One region of the Methylobacterium sp. A54F genome, then DNA from elsewhere that is predicted to be linked to it. Evidence: predicted binding sites of a transcription regulator. Region 1 holds the regulator's gene; each other region holds the start of a gene.

Evidence for each region. Region 1 encodes LexA, which represses DNA repair genes until DNA is damaged. Its sites were predicted from a motif close to TGTTCNNNNTGTGTTCNG; they were not measured.
Region 2: the regulator LexA is predicted to act here: its motif matches at 3,072-3,089, upstream of uvrA (excinuclease ABC subunit UvrA).
Region 3: the regulator LexA is predicted to act here: its motif matches at 2,554-2,571, upstream of ACLBXP_RS02680 (DUF3072 domain-containing protein).

The regions. Positions count from the first base shown of each region.
Region 1 covers NZ_JBKFBF010000009.1:106,709-111,820, forward strand. The annotation lists gene ACLBXP_RS16085 (ComEC/Rec2 family competence protein) at 1-2,090, shown strand, start outside; gene lexA (transcriptional repressor LexA) at 2,084-2,806, opposite strand; gene ACLBXP_RS16095 (hypothetical protein) at 3,114-3,422, shown strand; gene ACLBXP_RS16100 (anion permease) at 3,436-4,443, opposite strand; gene ACLBXP_RS16105 (DUF47 domain-containing protein) at 4,447-5,103, opposite strand.
Region 2 covers NZ_JBKFBF010000010.1:87,144-92,255, reverse strand. The annotation lists gene uvrA (excinuclease ABC subunit UvrA) at 1-2,895, opposite strand, end outside; gene ACLBXP_RS17260 (methyl-accepting chemotaxis protein) at 3,333-5,112, shown strand, end outside.
Region 3 covers NZ_JBKFBF010000001.1:536,525-541,636, forward strand. The annotation lists gene ACLBXP_RS02665 (response regulator) at 6-716, opposite strand; gene ACLBXP_RS02670 (MarR family winged helix-turn-helix transcriptional regulator) at 713-1,294, opposite strand; gene ACLBXP_RS02675 (branched-chain amino acid aminotransferase) at 1,527-2,414, shown strand; gene ACLBXP_RS02680 (DUF3072 domain-containing protein) at 2,584-2,838, shown strand; gene ACLBXP_RS02685 (Flp family type IVb pilin) at 2,953-3,183, shown strand; gene ACLBXP_RS02690 (DUF937 domain-containing protein) at 3,191-4,018, opposite strand; gene ACLBXP_RS02695 (MATE family efflux transporter) at 4,086-5,112, opposite strand, start outside.

The DNA of each region.
Region 1 (5,112 bases):
TCGCCTTCGGCCTCGGCATCCTCGTGCGCTTCACCGCGGCGGACGGCAGTCCGGCGCTCGCCGCGCCGCTCATCGCCGGCGGTGCCTGCCTGGCGCCGATGCCCTGGCTCGGCGGGCGCCCCGTCGCGCGGGCGCTGGCGCTCGCCGCGGTCGCCGCCTTCCTGGGCTTCGCGGCGGCCGAGTGGCGGATCCTCCGGGTCGAGGCGCCGGTCCTCGCCCGCACCACCATCGGCCCGCTCACCGGCTTCATCGAGGCCCTCGACGAGCGCGACGAGGGGGCCCGGGTGGTCGTGCGGGTGTCGGGCTTCGGCGGCCTCGCCGCGGGGCAGCGGCCGGCGCGGGTGCGCGTCTCCTACAAGCGGGCGGAGGCGCTGCGGCCGGGCGATTTCATCGCCGCCACCGCGCGCCTCCTGCCGCCGCCCGAGGCCGCGCGGCCGGGCGGCTACGATTTCGCCCGCGACGCCTACTTCCGCGGCATCGGCGCGGTGGGCTCGCTCGTGGGGCGGATCGAGGTCCGCGCGCCGCCCGAGCCCCCCGACCTCGGCCTGCGGATCGCCGCGGCGGTCGATGCGGCGCGCAACGCCCTGACGCGGCGGATCACCGACGCCAACGGGGGGCAGGCCGGCGCGGTCGCGGCGGCCCTCGTCACGGGCAAGCGCGGCCTGATCAGCCCGGAGACCAGCGCGGTGCTGCGGGCGGCCGGGATTTACCACGTCATCTCGATCTCGGGGCTCCACATGGTGCTCGCCGCCGGCGTGGTGTTCTGGCTGATCCGGGCGATCCTCGCCCTCGTCCCGTTCCTCGCCCTCACCTGGCCGATCAAGAAGATCGCCGCGGGCTTCGCGATGACGGGCGTGACCGCCTACTGCGTGTTCTCGGGCTGGGACGTGGCGGCCGAGCGGGCGCTCCTCATGACCCTGATCATGCTCGGCGCGATCCTGGTGGACCGGCCCGCCCTCAGCATGCGCAACCTCGCCCTCGCGGCGCTGGTGGCGCTCGCCCGCGAGCCGGAGGCGCTGCTCGGCCCGAGCTTCCAGATGTCGTTCGGCGCGGTCGCCGGGCTCATCGCCTGCGCGCCGCTCCTCGGCGCCGGGTTCCTGCGGCGGGAGGGGGCCGGGCGCCTGGGGCGCCTGATCGCGCTCGCCGGGACCGCCGTCATCGGAACGCTCGCCACGACCCTCGTCGCGCAATGCGCCACCGCGCCGTTCGCGACCTATCACTTCCAGACCGTGCAGCCGTTCGGGATCCTCGGGAACGCCCTGACCCTGCCCCTGGTCTCCCTCGCGGTGATGCCCGCCGCGGTGCTCGGCATCCTGGCCTACCCCTTCGCCCTGGACCAGCCGGTCTGGTGGCTGATGGGCCTCGCGGTGCGGGGCATGCTCACGACCTCCGAGTGGATCGCCGGGTTCGGCCACGCCACCGTCGTGGTGCCGGCCTTCGGCACGGGCGCCCTCGCGCTCCTCGGCCTCGCCCTGCTCCTCGCGACGCTGCCGGCCTCGCGCCTGCGCTGGCTGAGCCTCGCCCCGGCGGCCCTCGGCCTCGCACTCGCGGCGGTCCCGGAGCGGCACGACCTCTACGTCGATCGCGAGGGCGGGGGCCTCGCGCTGCGCGACGGCGCAGGCCGGCTGATGCTGGTCGGGCGGGCGCCGTCCTTCGTGGTCGAACAATGGCTGCGCGCCGACGGGGACGGGCGGCAGGCCTCGGAGCTTGCCGCGGGCGGGCGCTGCGATCGCCTCGGGTGCACCGCGACGATGGCGGGGGGCGGCGCGGTCGCCCTGGTGCGAGATGGCCGTGCCTTCGCGGAGGATTGCGCCCGGGCCGCGATCCTCGTCAGCGCCCGAGCGGCACCGGCGGCCTGCGCGGCACCGCTCGTGATCGACCGGGCTTACCTCGCCCGGCACGGCGCCGTGGCGATCCGCTTCACGGGCGAGGGCCCGCGCGTCACGAACGCCCGCGATCCGGTCCGCACGCCGCCCTGGCGACGGCCAAGTCCCGCGGCGCGGCCCGAACCCGCCCAGGGACCGCCCGCCACCGTGCGGCCGCCGGGCGAGGACGAGCCCGACCCGCCCTCAGCCGAATCGCTTCAGTAGCGCCGGACGAGGCTGACGAGGCGACCCTGGATCCGAACGCGGTCCGGCCCGAACACCCGCGTCTCGTAGGCGGGGTTCGCCGCCTCCAGCGCGATCGAGGAACCGCGGCGACGCAGGCGCTTCAGGGTCGCCTCCTCGTCGTCGATGAGCGCCACGATGATGTCGCCGGTGTTGGCGGTCTCCTGCTTGCGGATGACCACGAGGTCCCCGTCCAGGATGCCGGCCTCGACCATCGAATCGCCGCGAACCTCGAGCGCATAATGCTCACCGCCCGCCACGAAGTCCGGCGACAGGGTGATGGCATGGCTCTGGTTCTGGATCGCGGAGATCGGCGTACCGGCCGCGATGCGTCCCATCACGGGGATCGTCACGGCCCGGCCCGCCTCATCGACGATCTGCGTCGTGGTCGGCCGCGGCGGCGCAGCCTTCGCCCGTCCGCCCTCGACGACGCTCGGGGTGAAGCGCCGCACCTCGCTCGCCGCGCCGGCGGCGCTGCCGAGCGTCTCGGGCATGCGAATCACCTCGATCGCGCGGGCCCGATTCGGCAGGCGACGCAGGAAGCCGCGCTCCTCCAGGGCGGTGATCAGGCGGTGAATGCCCGACTTCGACTTGAGGTCCAGCGCATCCTTCATCTCATCGAAGGAGGGAGGCACGCCGCTCTCGCGCATGCGCTGCTGGATGAAGCGGAGGAGATCCAACTGCTTACGCGTCAGCATCGGTTCGACCTGTCTCAAGGTGGGCGCCCACGCGGCGCGCGGTCGCAGAAACAAACAGCGAACAGGCTAAACGTTCCGCAAGTGTTCCGCAAGAGCGGCTCGAACCGGTCGGCACGAGTTCTGCTGTCTGGCCGCGGACGCCGGCCGGATGCCCGCGTCGGTCCCGCGCTGGCACAGGTCTCGTTCCGTCGCTGCGCGGGTCCGCCGCACCTCGGTAGACGTCTGCATTGTGCACCGGATGATTGTGCATCATTGGACTGAAAGCTAGAGCGTTCGGCCAAAATTCGAAGAGTGGGGGCGTGGTACCATGATGGGTGGCGAGCGGAGCGAGCGCGACGACCGCATGAACCTGTCCGGGTTCGAGGCGGCGCCGGAGGCGACGTCCGGGCGCACGATGGTGAGGCGGATCGCGGCGGCGCTCGGCACGAGCGAGGACGCCTTGCTGACGGGGGACCCCCTCGCGGGCGCCGGCGACCGTGAGGAGAGCGCGACCGATCTCGGCCTCGTGGCGCAGACCGCGGAACTCCTCGAGGCCTTCGGGCGCGTGACGGATCCGGCCGATCGCAGCCGCTGCCTCGCCTTCGTCCGGGAGGTCGCCGGCAAGGCTCGGCCCTGAGAGGATCGCACCCTCAGCCGAAGAGACCGGTGACGAGGTAGGTTCCGGCCGCGATGAGGGCGGCCGCCGGCAGGGTCAGCACCCAGGCCGTCACGATATCCCCGGCGACGCCCCAGCGCACCGCGGAGGCGCGCCGCGCCGCACCCACGCCGATGATCGCGCCCGTGATGGTGTGGGTCGTGGAGACGGGCACGCCGAGCCAGGTCGCGAGGAACAGGGTCAGCGCGCCCCCGGTCTCGGCGCAGAAGCCCTGCATCGGGTTGAGCCGGGTGATGCGCGAGCCCATCGTGTGCACGATGCGCCAGCCCCCGAACAGAGTGCCGAGCGCCATCGCCGACTGGCAGGAGAGCACGACCCAGAGGGGGACGTGGAAGCTCTCACCGAGGTGCCCCTGCGCGTAGAGCAGCACCGCGATGATCCCCATGGTCTTCTGGGCGTCGTTGCCGCCGTGGCCCAGCGAGTAGAGGGAGGCCGAGGCGAATTGCAGGATGCGGAAGCGCCTGTCCACGGCGAACGGCGTCGCGCGCACGCAGGCCCAGGACACGATCAGCACGAGGAGCAGCGCCAGCACGAAGCCGAGGAGGGGAGAGAGCACGATCGCCGCGACGGTCTTGAGGAGGCCGCCCCACACCACCGCGGAGAAGCCGGCCTTCGCCACGCCCCCGCCCACGAGGCCTCCGATCAGCGCGTGCGACGAGCTCGACGGGATGCCGAGGATCCAGGTCGCGACGTTCCAGACGATGGCGCCCGCGAGCGCGGCGAAGATCACCCGCGGGTCGACGATCCCCGCATCGACGATGCCGGTCCCGAGGGTCTGCGCGACGTGCAGCCCGAAGAACAGGAACGCGATGAAGTTGAAGAAGGCCGCCCAGAGCACCGCGTATTGCGGCCGCAGCACCCGGGTCGAGACGATGGTCGCGATCGAGTTCGCCGCGTCGTGCAGGCCGTTCAGGAAGTCGAACAGCAGCGCGAAGCCGACGAGGCCGGCGAGCAGGGGAAAGGCGAGGGCGCCCGCGTCCATCGCTCAGATGTTCTCGATGACGATGCCGCTGATCTCGTTGGCGACGTCCTCGAAGCGGTCGACCACGTCCTCGAGGTGCCCGTAGATCTCGCTGCCGATGATGTAGGCCATGGCGTTGCTGTCCGGGCCGGCCTTGCCGTGCGTGGCGAAGAGGTCCCGCAGGCCGCGCTCGTGCAATTCGTCCGAGCGCCCCTCGACCTTGGTGATCGCCTCGGTGAGCGTGCTGATGCGGCCGGCCTCCTGGCCGATCGCGCCGAGGAGGGGAATCGCCTGCGCGGTGAGGCGGGCGGCCTCCACCACCGTGCCGCCAAGCTCCTGCATCAGCGGCTCGAAGCTGCGCACCTCGTAGAGCGCGATGGTCTTCACCGTCTTGTGCATCTGGTCGATGGCGTCGTCCATCGACTGGATCAGGTCCTTGATGTCCCCGCGGTCGAAGGGCGTGATGAAGCTGCGGCGGACCGCGAGGAGCACCTCGGCCGTGATGGCGTCGGCCGCCTGCTCCTGCTCCACGATCACCCGGCAATGCTCGGGAACCGTCGGGCCGCCGCGCAGGACGCCCTCCAGGGCCTCGGCGCCGGCCACCAGGGTGCGGGCATGCCGCTCGAACAGGTCGAAGAAGCGATCCTCACGGGGCATCAGCGCCCTGAACCAGCCGAGCATCGTCGTCCC
Region 2 (5,112 bases), on a different contig from region 1:
CATGTCGATCACCCAGTCGGCGGTCTTGATCACCTCGAGGTTGTGCTCGATCACCACCACCGTGTTGCCCTGGTCCACGAGTTCGTGGAGCACTTCCATGAGCTTGGCGACGTCGTGGAAGTGCAGGCCCGTGGTCGGCTCGTCGAGGATGTAGAGGGTGCGCCCCGTCGCGCGCTTGGCGAGCTCCTTCGAGAGCTTCACGCGCTGCGCCTCGCCCCCCGACAGGGTGGTGGCCTGCTGCCCGACATGAACGTAGTGCAGGCCGACGCGGGCGAGCGTCTCCATCTTCTCGCGGATCGCCGGCACCGCCTTGAACAGGTCGGCGGCCTCCTCCACCGTCATGTCGAGCACGTCGGCGATCGACTTGGCGCGGTAGCGCACCTCCAGGGTCTCGCGGTCGTAGCGCTTGCCCTTGCAGACGTCGCAGGTGACGTAGACGTCGGGCAGGAAGTGCATCTCGATCTTGATGACGCCGTCGCCCGAGCAGGCCTCGCAGCGACCTCCCTTGACGTTGAAGCTGAACCGGCCGGGCTGGTAGCCCCGCGCCTTGGCCTCGGGCAGCCCAGCGAACCAGTCGCGGATCGGCGTGAAGGCGCCGATGTAGGTGGCGGGGTTCGAGCGCGGCGTGCGGCCGATCGGCGACTGGTCGATGTCGATGACCTTGTCGAGGTTCTCCAGCCCCTCCAGGCGCTCGTAGGGGGCGGGGTGCTCCAGCGCGCCGTTCAGCTTCTTGGCCACCGCCTTGTAGAGGGTGTCGATCACGAGGGTCGACTTGCCGCCCCCCGAGACGCCGGTGATGCACGTGAAGGTCCCGAGCGGGATCTCGACGGAGACGTTCTTCAGGTTGTTGCCCCGGGCGCCGACGAGCTTGAGGCTGCCCTTGCGGCCCTTGCGGCGGGCCGTGGGGGTGCGCACCGTCATCTCGCCGGTGAGGTACTTCGCGGTGAGCGAGGCGGGGTTGGCCAGCACCTCGGCGGGGGTCCCCTGCGCGATGATCTCGCCGCCGTGGATCCCTGCGCCCGGCCCGACATCGACCACGTAGTCGGCCTGCAGGATCGCGTCCTCGTCGTGCTCCACCACGATCACCGAGTTGCCGAGGTCGCGCAGGCGCTTGAGGGTGCCGAGCAGGCGCTCGTTGTCGCGCTGGTGCAGGCCGATCGAGGGCTCGTCGAGGACGTAGAGCACGCCCGTCAGCCCCGAGCCGATCTGCGAGGCGAGGCGGATGCGCTGGCTCTCGCCGCCCGACAGCGAGCCGGAGCCGCGCGCGAGCGTCAGGTATTCGAGGCCGACATCCACCAGGAAGGTGAGGCGGTCGCGGATCTCCTTGAGGATGCGCACCGCGATCTCGTTCTGCTTGCCGGTGAGCTTGCCCGGCAGCTCCGAGAACCAGCGGTGGGCCTCGCGCACCGACAGCGCCGTGACCTCGCCGACGTCCTGCATCGCGACCTTCACGGCGAGCGCCTCGGGCTTCAGCCGCTTGCCCGCGCAGGCCCCGCAGGGCGTCTCGCTCATGAAGCGGCCGATCTCCTCGCGGCTCGCGTCGCTCTCCGTCTCCTTGTAGCGGCGCTCCAGGTTCGGGATCACGCCCTCGAAGGGCTTGTTCACCGCGTAGGCCCGCAGGCCGTCGTCGTACTCGAAGCGCACCGGCTGCGCGCCGGAGCCGTAGAGGATCACGGCGCGGGCGGCCTGGGGCAGGGCGGACCAGGCGACGGTGGTCTTGAAGCCGTAGTGCTTGGCGAGCGCGTCGAGGGTCTGCCCGTAATAGGGGGAGGTCGACTTCGCCCAGGGCGCCACCGCCCCGCGCTTCAGGCTCAAGGCCTCGTCGGAGATGACGAGCTCGGGGTCGATCCGCATCTCGTGGCCGATGCCCCCGCAGGTCGGGCAGGCCCCGAAGGGGTTGTTGAAGGAGAACAGCCGCGGCTCGATCTCGGGGATCGTGAAGCCGGAGACCGGGCAGGCGAAGCGCGACGAGAAGGTGACGGGCTCGGGCACCGCCCCGCCCTCGGGGGCGTCGGCGAACTCGATCACCGCGATGCCGTCGGCGAGCTCCAGGGCCGTCTCGAAGGACTCGGCGAGGCGCGAGCCGATGTCGGGGCGCACCACGATGCGGTCCACCACCACGTCGATGTCGTGCTTCAGCTTCTTGTCGAGCTTGGGCACGTCGTCGATCGGGTAGAGTTCCCCGTCGACGCGCAGGCGCTGGAAGCCCTTCTTCTGGAACTCCGCGATCTCCTTGCGGTACTCGCCCTTGCGGCCGCGCACCACGGGGGCGAGCAGGTAGAGGCGGCTCTTCTCGGGGAGCGCCAGCACCCGGTCGACCATCTGGCTCACGGTCTGGCTCTCGATGGGGAGCCCCGTGGCGGGCGAGTAGGGGATGCCGACCCGCGCCCAGAGGAGGCGCATGTAGTCGTAGATCTCGGTGACGGTGCCGACCGTCGAGCGGGGGTTCTTCGAGGTGGTCTTCTGCTCGATGGAGATGGCCGGCGAGAGCCCGTCGATCTGGTCGACGTCGGGCTTGGACATCATCTCCAGGAACTGCCGCGCGTAGGCCGAGAGCGACTCGACGTAGCGGCGCTGCCCCTCCGCGTAGATCGTGTCGAAGGCGAGCGACGACTTGCCGGAGCCGGACAGCCCGGTGAACACCACGAGCTTGTCCCTGGGGATCGTCAGGTCGACGTTCTTCAGGTTGTGCTCGCGGGCGCCCCGCACCGCGATCACCCGCTCGTCCCGGGCGCCGTCGAACAGCGCCGCCATGCGGGCGTCGCGCGCGTCCTCCGCCGCCGCCGGTGCCGCGCTCACGATCTCCGCGCCCGATGCCTTGGAACGACGCGGAGGCTTGGCGCTGCGGGAAGGCTCGACGCTGCGGGAAGGCTTGGCGGCTTGGGCTTTGGCCATGGGGCAGCGGTTCTCTCGGGGCAGTCTCGGCCTGACGGCGGCACGGCGCGGCGCGCCGATGCAACCGCCATGTGGAGGCTTGCGCCCCGCGGACAAGGCGGACGCGGCGCAGGGCCGGCTCGCGGGCCCGGGCGCGGAGCGATCCCAGGGCGGCGCGAGGCGCGCGCGGGCATGCTTAGAACGAAAAGAGTACAGGATCAACGCCGCCGCGGCGCCCCGGGATGACGCGGGGCGTGTCACAGGGCGCCCCCGTTGCGCCGCCCGGAGAACTCCAACGGTTCAATCCAGCTGCTCATATATGCAGCAACGGCGCCTTTTCTTAAGCAATTCCTGTACTTTCAACCGGGTGTTTACCGGCACGGATACACACCCGTTAACGCTCGCGGCCGCTCCGCGAAAGCATTGTTTCCCTGTTTCGTACCTTGCCGGGTGTTCGCATGTCGGGTGGTTTGCTGTCGCGTGGTCCGGTCTCGGGTCGCTCCCTGTCCGGAGGCTTCCTGGCCTCCCTGCGCGGGCGCATCCTCGCGGTGGCGCTGGCCCCCTGCCTCGCCTTCGCGGCGGTGGCGGCCTTGGCGGTGCACGAGCGCTGGGAGCAGCGCGACGGCATGGCCCGGGTGGAGCAGGGCGTCGGGCTCGCCGCCCGCATCAGCGCCTTCGTGCACGAGGCCCAGCGCGAGCGCGGCGCCTCCAGCCTGTTCCTCGGCTCGAAGGGCACCCAGTTCCGGGCGGAGCTCGACGCGCAGCGCGCCCGCACCGACGCGGCCGCCCGCGGCCTCGCCGAGGCCGTGACCGGGCCCGGCAGCGCCGCCCTCGGGTCCGGCCTCGCCCGCCGGGTCGCCGCCCTCGCCGACGGCCTCGGCCGGGTGGCGGGCGAGCGGCGGGCGATCGACGCCCTCGCCCTCGCCCCGCCCCAGGCGGCCGCCTTCTTCACCGGCCTGATCGGGGAGGGCCTCGGCGCGGTGCGCGAGATGGCCGCCGCGGTGGCGGATGCGGGCATCGCCAACCGGGTGGCCACCTACGCGGCCTTCCTGGAGCTGAAGGAGTTCGCCGGTCAGGAGCGGGCGGCGGCCTCCGCGATCATCGCGGCGGGCAGCCTCGACCTCGCCGGGCTGAAGCGCCTCGCGACGCTCTCGGCGAGCCAGGCCACCTTCGCGGGCCAGTTCCGGGCCCGGGCGCAGGGCGCGGGGATCGCGGCCCTCGAGGCGGCCGAGGCCGGGGAGGCGGCCCGCGAGGTCGCCCGCCAGCGCGGGGCGATCCTCGACACGCTGCCGGGCGCGGCCCTGCCCGTGCACGACGCCCCCCTCTGGTTCAAGCTCGCCAGCCAGCGCATCGACGCCCTCAAGGGCGTCGAGGACGGCCTGACCGCGGAGCTCGCGGCCGCCGCCGGGCAGGTCCGCGCCGCCGCCGACCGCAGCCTCGCGGCCTGGGCCGGCGCGGGGCTCGCGATCCTCCTCGCCTCGGCCGCCCTCGCGGTCGCCCTCGGCACGGCGGTGGCCCGCCCCCTGATCCAGATGTCGCGGGCGCTCACCGCCATCGGGCGCGGGGCGGAGGACGTCGCGATCCCGGCGGGCGGCCCCCGCGAGGTGCGCGCGATCGCCGGGGCGGCGGTGGAGTTCCGCGACAGCCTGGCGGAGCGGCGCCGGATCCGCGCCGAGCAGGAGCAGATGGCCGCCGCGGCCCAGGCCGCCCAGCGCGCCGCCGCCCTCGGCCTCGCCGACGGCTTCGAGGGCCAGGTCGGCGGGATCGTCGAGGCCGTCTCGACGGCCGCCGCCCAGCTCGAGGCCGCCGCCCGCGGTATGGCCACGGCGGCCGACGACACCACCAGCCTCAGCCAGGCGGTGGCGAGCGCCTCGCACGAGGCCGCGCTCTCGGCCGACACCGTCGCGGCCGCCACCGAGGAGCTCTCGGCCTCGGTGCGCGAGATCGGCACGCAGGTCACCGCCTCGGCGGACCTCGCCGCGGCGGCGGAGCGCGACGCCACCGGCATGGCCGGCGAGGTGGCGCGCCTCGCCCAGGCCGCCGGCAGCATCGGACAGATCGTCGGACTGATCTCGGACATCGCCGGGCAGACGAACCTGCTCGCGCTCAACGCCACCATCGAGGCGGCGCGCGCGGGCGACGCGGGCCGGGGCTTCGCGGTCGTCGCCGCCGAGGTGAAGAACCTCGCGGGCCAGACGGCGCGGGCCACCGACGAGATCGCCGCCAAGGTCGCGGAGA
Region 3 (5,112 bases), on a different contig from region 1:
CGGCCTCAATCCACCGCGAGGCGGTAGCCGACGCCGCGCACGGTCTGCAGGAAGGTCGGGTTGGCCGGGTCCACCTCGGTCTTGCGGCGCAGGCGGTTGATCTGGACGTCGATGGTGCGCTCGGCCGCCGCGCCGCCGGCACCCGCGAGCGCCTCGCGCTCGACGTTGGCGCCGTGCGCCGCGGCCAGGATCGTCAGGATCTCGCGCTCGCGCTCGGTGATCCGGATCATCTCATCCTCGCGGCGCAGCTCGCCCCGGTCGATCCGGTAGGAGAAGGGGCCGAAGGTCACCACGTCGCCGCCGACCTCGCGGCGGGGGCCGGCCGCCCGGTTGATGATGTTGTTGAGGCGCAGGATCAGCTCGCGCGGGTCGAAGGGCTTCGGCAGGTAGTCGTCGGCGCCGATCTCCAGGCCCGTCACCCGGTCGTTCGGGTTGGACCGGGCGGTGAGCATCAGGATCGGCACCCGGGAGGTCTCGCGGACCTTGCGGGCGTAGTCGAAGCCGTTCTCGCCCGGCATCATCACGTCGAGCACCAGGGCGTCGAACACCAGGCTCTGGGCCTTGGCCCGGGCCTCCTCCGTGTTCGCCGCGGCCGTGACGCGAAAGCCCTGCTCGAACAGGTAGCGGGAGAGGAGCTCCCGCACCCGGCGGTCGTCGTCGACGACCAGGATGTGGGGGGCTTGGTCCGGCAGGTCGGCCCGGGCGGCGGCGCTCACGCGGCGCCTCGCACCCGGCGGGCCATCAGGCGCCGCACGGCGGCGCGCTCGTCCGGCTCGATCATCGCGAGCAGGAAGGCGTGCGCCGAGGTCTGGGCGGACCCTTGGTCCGGCGTCTGGGCGGGTGCCTGGGTCTGGGCCTGGATCCCGTCCGGCTCGGAGAGCGCCCGGGCGACGCGGCGGACCTGCACGCGGGTCAGGTCCCGGGCGAGGCCGGCCCCGCGGTCGGTGCAGTAGAGGAGCCGCTGGCGGCGGTCGCTCGTGCCGGTCTTCTGCGCGATGTAGCCCTGCTCGATCAAATCCTTCAGCACCCGGTTGAGGCTCTGCTTCGTGATGCGCAGGATGTCGAGGAGTTCGGCGATGGTAAGGCCCGGATAGCGGTCGACGAAGTGCAGGACCCGGTGATGGGCCCGGCCGAAGCCGTACTCCGCGAGGATCCGGTCGGGGTCGCCGACGAAGTCCCGGTAGGCGAAGAACAGCAGCTCGATCAGGTCGTCGCTGGTCAGCGCCCCCTCGACCTGCGGCCCGGGCGGGTGCGCTGCGTCGGCGGGCGTCTCGGCCGAGGCGGCGGAGTCCATCGGTGTGGCGCGGGTCACGTCGTGGTCTGTCTCGATATAAGTCAGTGTTGTTGACATATCCCAGCCCGGTTGCTACCCGTCAACCCTTCCGGCAGAACGCGTCCCTGGCGGCGCGCGCCCGCATGCGCCTCGCACGCGCGCGCCGGAGCGGCAAGCCCGACCCTGCGGCGAGCCGGACCCCGACGTTCCTGGCGGCCCCCGCCCGGCCGCACGAGAAGGAAGACTGATCCCCATGTCCGTGATCCCGTTCGACGAGCGCGAGGGCACGATCTGGTACGATGGCGCCATGGTGCCGTGGCGGGAGGCCAAGATCCACGTGCTGAGCCACGGTCTCCACTACGGATCCTCGGTGTTCGAGGGCGAGCGGGCCTATGGCGGGCAGATCTTCAAGAGCCGCCAGCACGCCGAACGCCTCAAGGCATCGGCCGAGCTCCTCGACTTCACGATCCCCTACAGCGTCGACGAGATCGAGGCCGCCAAGCAGCTCGTCCTGCGCACCAGCGGCCTGCGGGACGCCTACCTGCGCCCGGTCGCCTGGCGCGGCTCCGAGATGATGGGCGTGGCCGCGCAGGCCAACACCATCCACCTCGCCGTCGCGGCCTGGGAGTGGCCGAGCTACTTCGACCCGGCCACCAAGATGAAGGGCATCCGCCTCGACATCGCCGATTACCGCCGGCCCGACCCGCGCACCGCCCCCTCCACCTCGAAGGCGGCGGGCCTCTACATGATCTGCACGATCTCGAAGCACCGGGCCGAGAACAAGGGCTACGCCGACGCCCTGATGCTCGACTGGGAGGACAACGTCGCCGAGTGCACGGGCGCCAACGTCTTCTTTGTCCGGGACGGTGTGCTCCACACGCCGCAGGCCGACCGCTTCCTCAACGGCATCACCCGGCAGACGGTGATCGAGCTCGCCCGCCGCCGCGGCATCGCGGTGACCGAGCGCCGCATCCGCCCCGAGGAGATGTCGGATTTCTCCGAGTGCTTCATCACGGGCTCGGCCGCCGAGGTCACGCCGGTCTCCGAGATCGGCCCCTACCGGTTCACGCCCGCCGCGCTCACCAAGACGCTGATGGACGACTACACCGCCGAGGTGCAGCCGAAGGCCCACGCGGCCTGAGCGGACCGGCCCCGGCGCGGCAGCCTGCCGCGCCGACCCTCTAAACCTTGCGCGGCAGCCTGCCGCGCCGATACTCCAAACCTTGCGCGGCAGCCTGCCGCGCCGGGCTTCGGAACCCTGGGCGGGCCGGGGTGTTGAGTAGAACGTTTCAGGAACGAAAGGTTCTCTCATGTCCAAGGCCGCTCAAGCGCAGGACTCCGCGAAGGACGCCAATCCGAAGGCCGATCCGAAGGACGTCTCGAACCAGATCAAGGATCCGGACCAGTGGACCACCGGCGGTGAGCCGATGACCGGCGCGCAGGCCTCCTACCTGAAGACGCTCTCGGAGGAGACCAAGGAGCCGAAGGCGTTCGACCCGGACCTCGACAAGGCCGAGGCCTCGAAGCGGATCGACGCCCTGCGCAAGGAGGCCGGGCGCGACTGACCCGACGCCCGCCCCGCACGACAATCCCGGCCCTTCCGCGATCGTCTTAAAGGCTCGTCAACGCGCCGGCCTCTAGGTTGCGGCGACGCCATCGTGGCGGAGGGGGTGAGCGTGATGGCAAAGGTTCCGGGAGCCGCGGGGGCGGCCGGCCCGCGGAAGGCCGAGCGGGCCGCTGCACGCCTGCGCGCCTTCGCCCGGGACGCCCGCGGCGCCACCGCCATCGAGTACGCGCTGATCGGCGTGCTGATCTCGATCGCCATCGTGGCGTCCGCCCGGGCCGTCGGCAGTCAGGTCGGCACGCTGTTCAACACGGTCAACACCCAGGTCACCACCGCCGTCCAGTGACCGGGCGTCAGCCGCGCTCGGGCTTCCCGCGGCCGCCGGGCTTGCCCTCCGTCCGGGGGGCGGCCGGCTCGGGGGGCTTCGGGCCCTCCGGGGCCGCCCCGTCCGGGCCGGCCGGCGCCGCGGATCCCGCCGCGGACCCCTTGTCTCGCTCGGCCTCGGTCCAGAACGCGTCGAAGATGCCCTGCATCGCCTTGACGTTGCGCTCCTGCACCTCCGCGCCGGTCTGCAGCATCTGATGGAACATGTCGTAGGCGGGCGTCTCGGTCCGCTCCTCCGCCGCGCCCGGCGCCGGGCGGGACGCGGCGGGCTTCGGCGCCGGGCCGCGGGCCTTCGGGGCCGGGGCGGGCGCGGGCGCCGGCTGCTGGGCCGGCAGGAAGGCGCGCATCATGTCGGCCCAGACGGCGTTCATCGGGAACGGCTCGGGCGTCGGCGCACGGGCGGGCTCGGAGGGGGCCGGCTGGTTCAGAAGCATGTGGACGAGGCTCGCCACCACCATGCCGGCCATCACGGGCAGCATCTGGCGCAGCACCTGCGAGCCGACCCCGCTCGCCGCGGAGGCCTGCTGGAGCACCGCCTGCGCCAGCATCGGCGAGCCGAACAGCTGCGCGAGCGGCGCCTCGGCGGCCTTGGGCTGGCCGCCCCAGGGCGTGCCCGCCATCCCGAAGAACGGCGCGAAGCCGCCCATCTCGCCGGTCTTCTGCAGGCCGAGGGCGAAGGCCGGCATCAGCGCCTCGAAGGCGCGGCGGGTCTGCTCCGGGGTCAGGCCGAACTGCTGCCCCATCCCCTGCAGGCCGGCGCCGTTCTGCGCCTGGAGCATGTCGAGCGGGTTGAACATGGCGGTCGGGCCTCACACTGAGCCCCCACCCTAGTCGCACCGGGGCGCACTTGGCCAGTTGAGCGCCTCACACCACCGCGCCGTGCTGGGGCGCGCCGGCCGCCAGCGCCGCCTCGCTCTCGGCCCGGACCGCCTGCGGAGCCGGGGGCGCGCGGCGCTGCAGGCGGTCCACCGTGCGGTAGGCGAGCCCGATCCCGATCACGCCGAACAGCAGCGAACCGAGGCCGACCCCCGCGATGACACCACGGGGCCCGTAGAGGGCGGCGCCGAGGAGCGCCGGCGGCATGGTGCCGAGGCTCGCCCGGCCCCAGTTCAGGGCGGTGGACAGGAACGGCGCGCCGAGGTTGTTGAACGAGGCATTCGACAGGAACAGGAGGCCGTTGAAGAACCAGACCGCCCCGCTGACGAGGCAGAAGAAGCCGAACAGGTCAGCGGCCTCGCCGGTGAGCGCGAACAGGCTCGTCAGCGGCCCGCGGGCCAGGATCAGCGCGAGCCAGACGGTCGCGACGTAGCCGGCCGTGACCGCGGCCCCCCCGCTCAGCACCGCCCGCATGCGGTCGAAGCGGCCCGCGCCCCAGTTCTGCCCGAGGATCGGGCCGATCGAGCCCGACATCGCAAACAGGCCCCCGAAGGCCACCGGGGTGAGCCGGTCGATGACGGCGTTCGCGGCGATCGCCACGGGGCCGAAGCTCGCCAGGGCGTGCGCGATGAAGGCGCTCGCGACCGAGGGCGCGAGGTTCGTCAGCATCGCGGGGAGCGCGATGCGGAAGACGATGCCCGCATCCTGCACGACGGCCCCGGCCCGGGGGCGCGTCAGCAGGCGGTGCCGGCGCACGCCCCACCAGCCGACCAGCGCGAAGGTGGCGCGGGCCACGCACAGGGTGATGGCCGCCCCGTCGACCCCGAGGCCCGCCCCGAAGATCAGCACCGGGTCGAGCCCCGCCGTCACCACGGCGCCGGCCAGCGTCACGTACATGGCCTGCCGGGCGGCCCCCACGGCCCGCAGCAGCCCCGAGAACATCATGCCGAGGCCCATCAGCAGGTTCGAGGGCAGGGCGATCCGCAGGAACCGCTCCGCGACCGGAAGCGTCTCG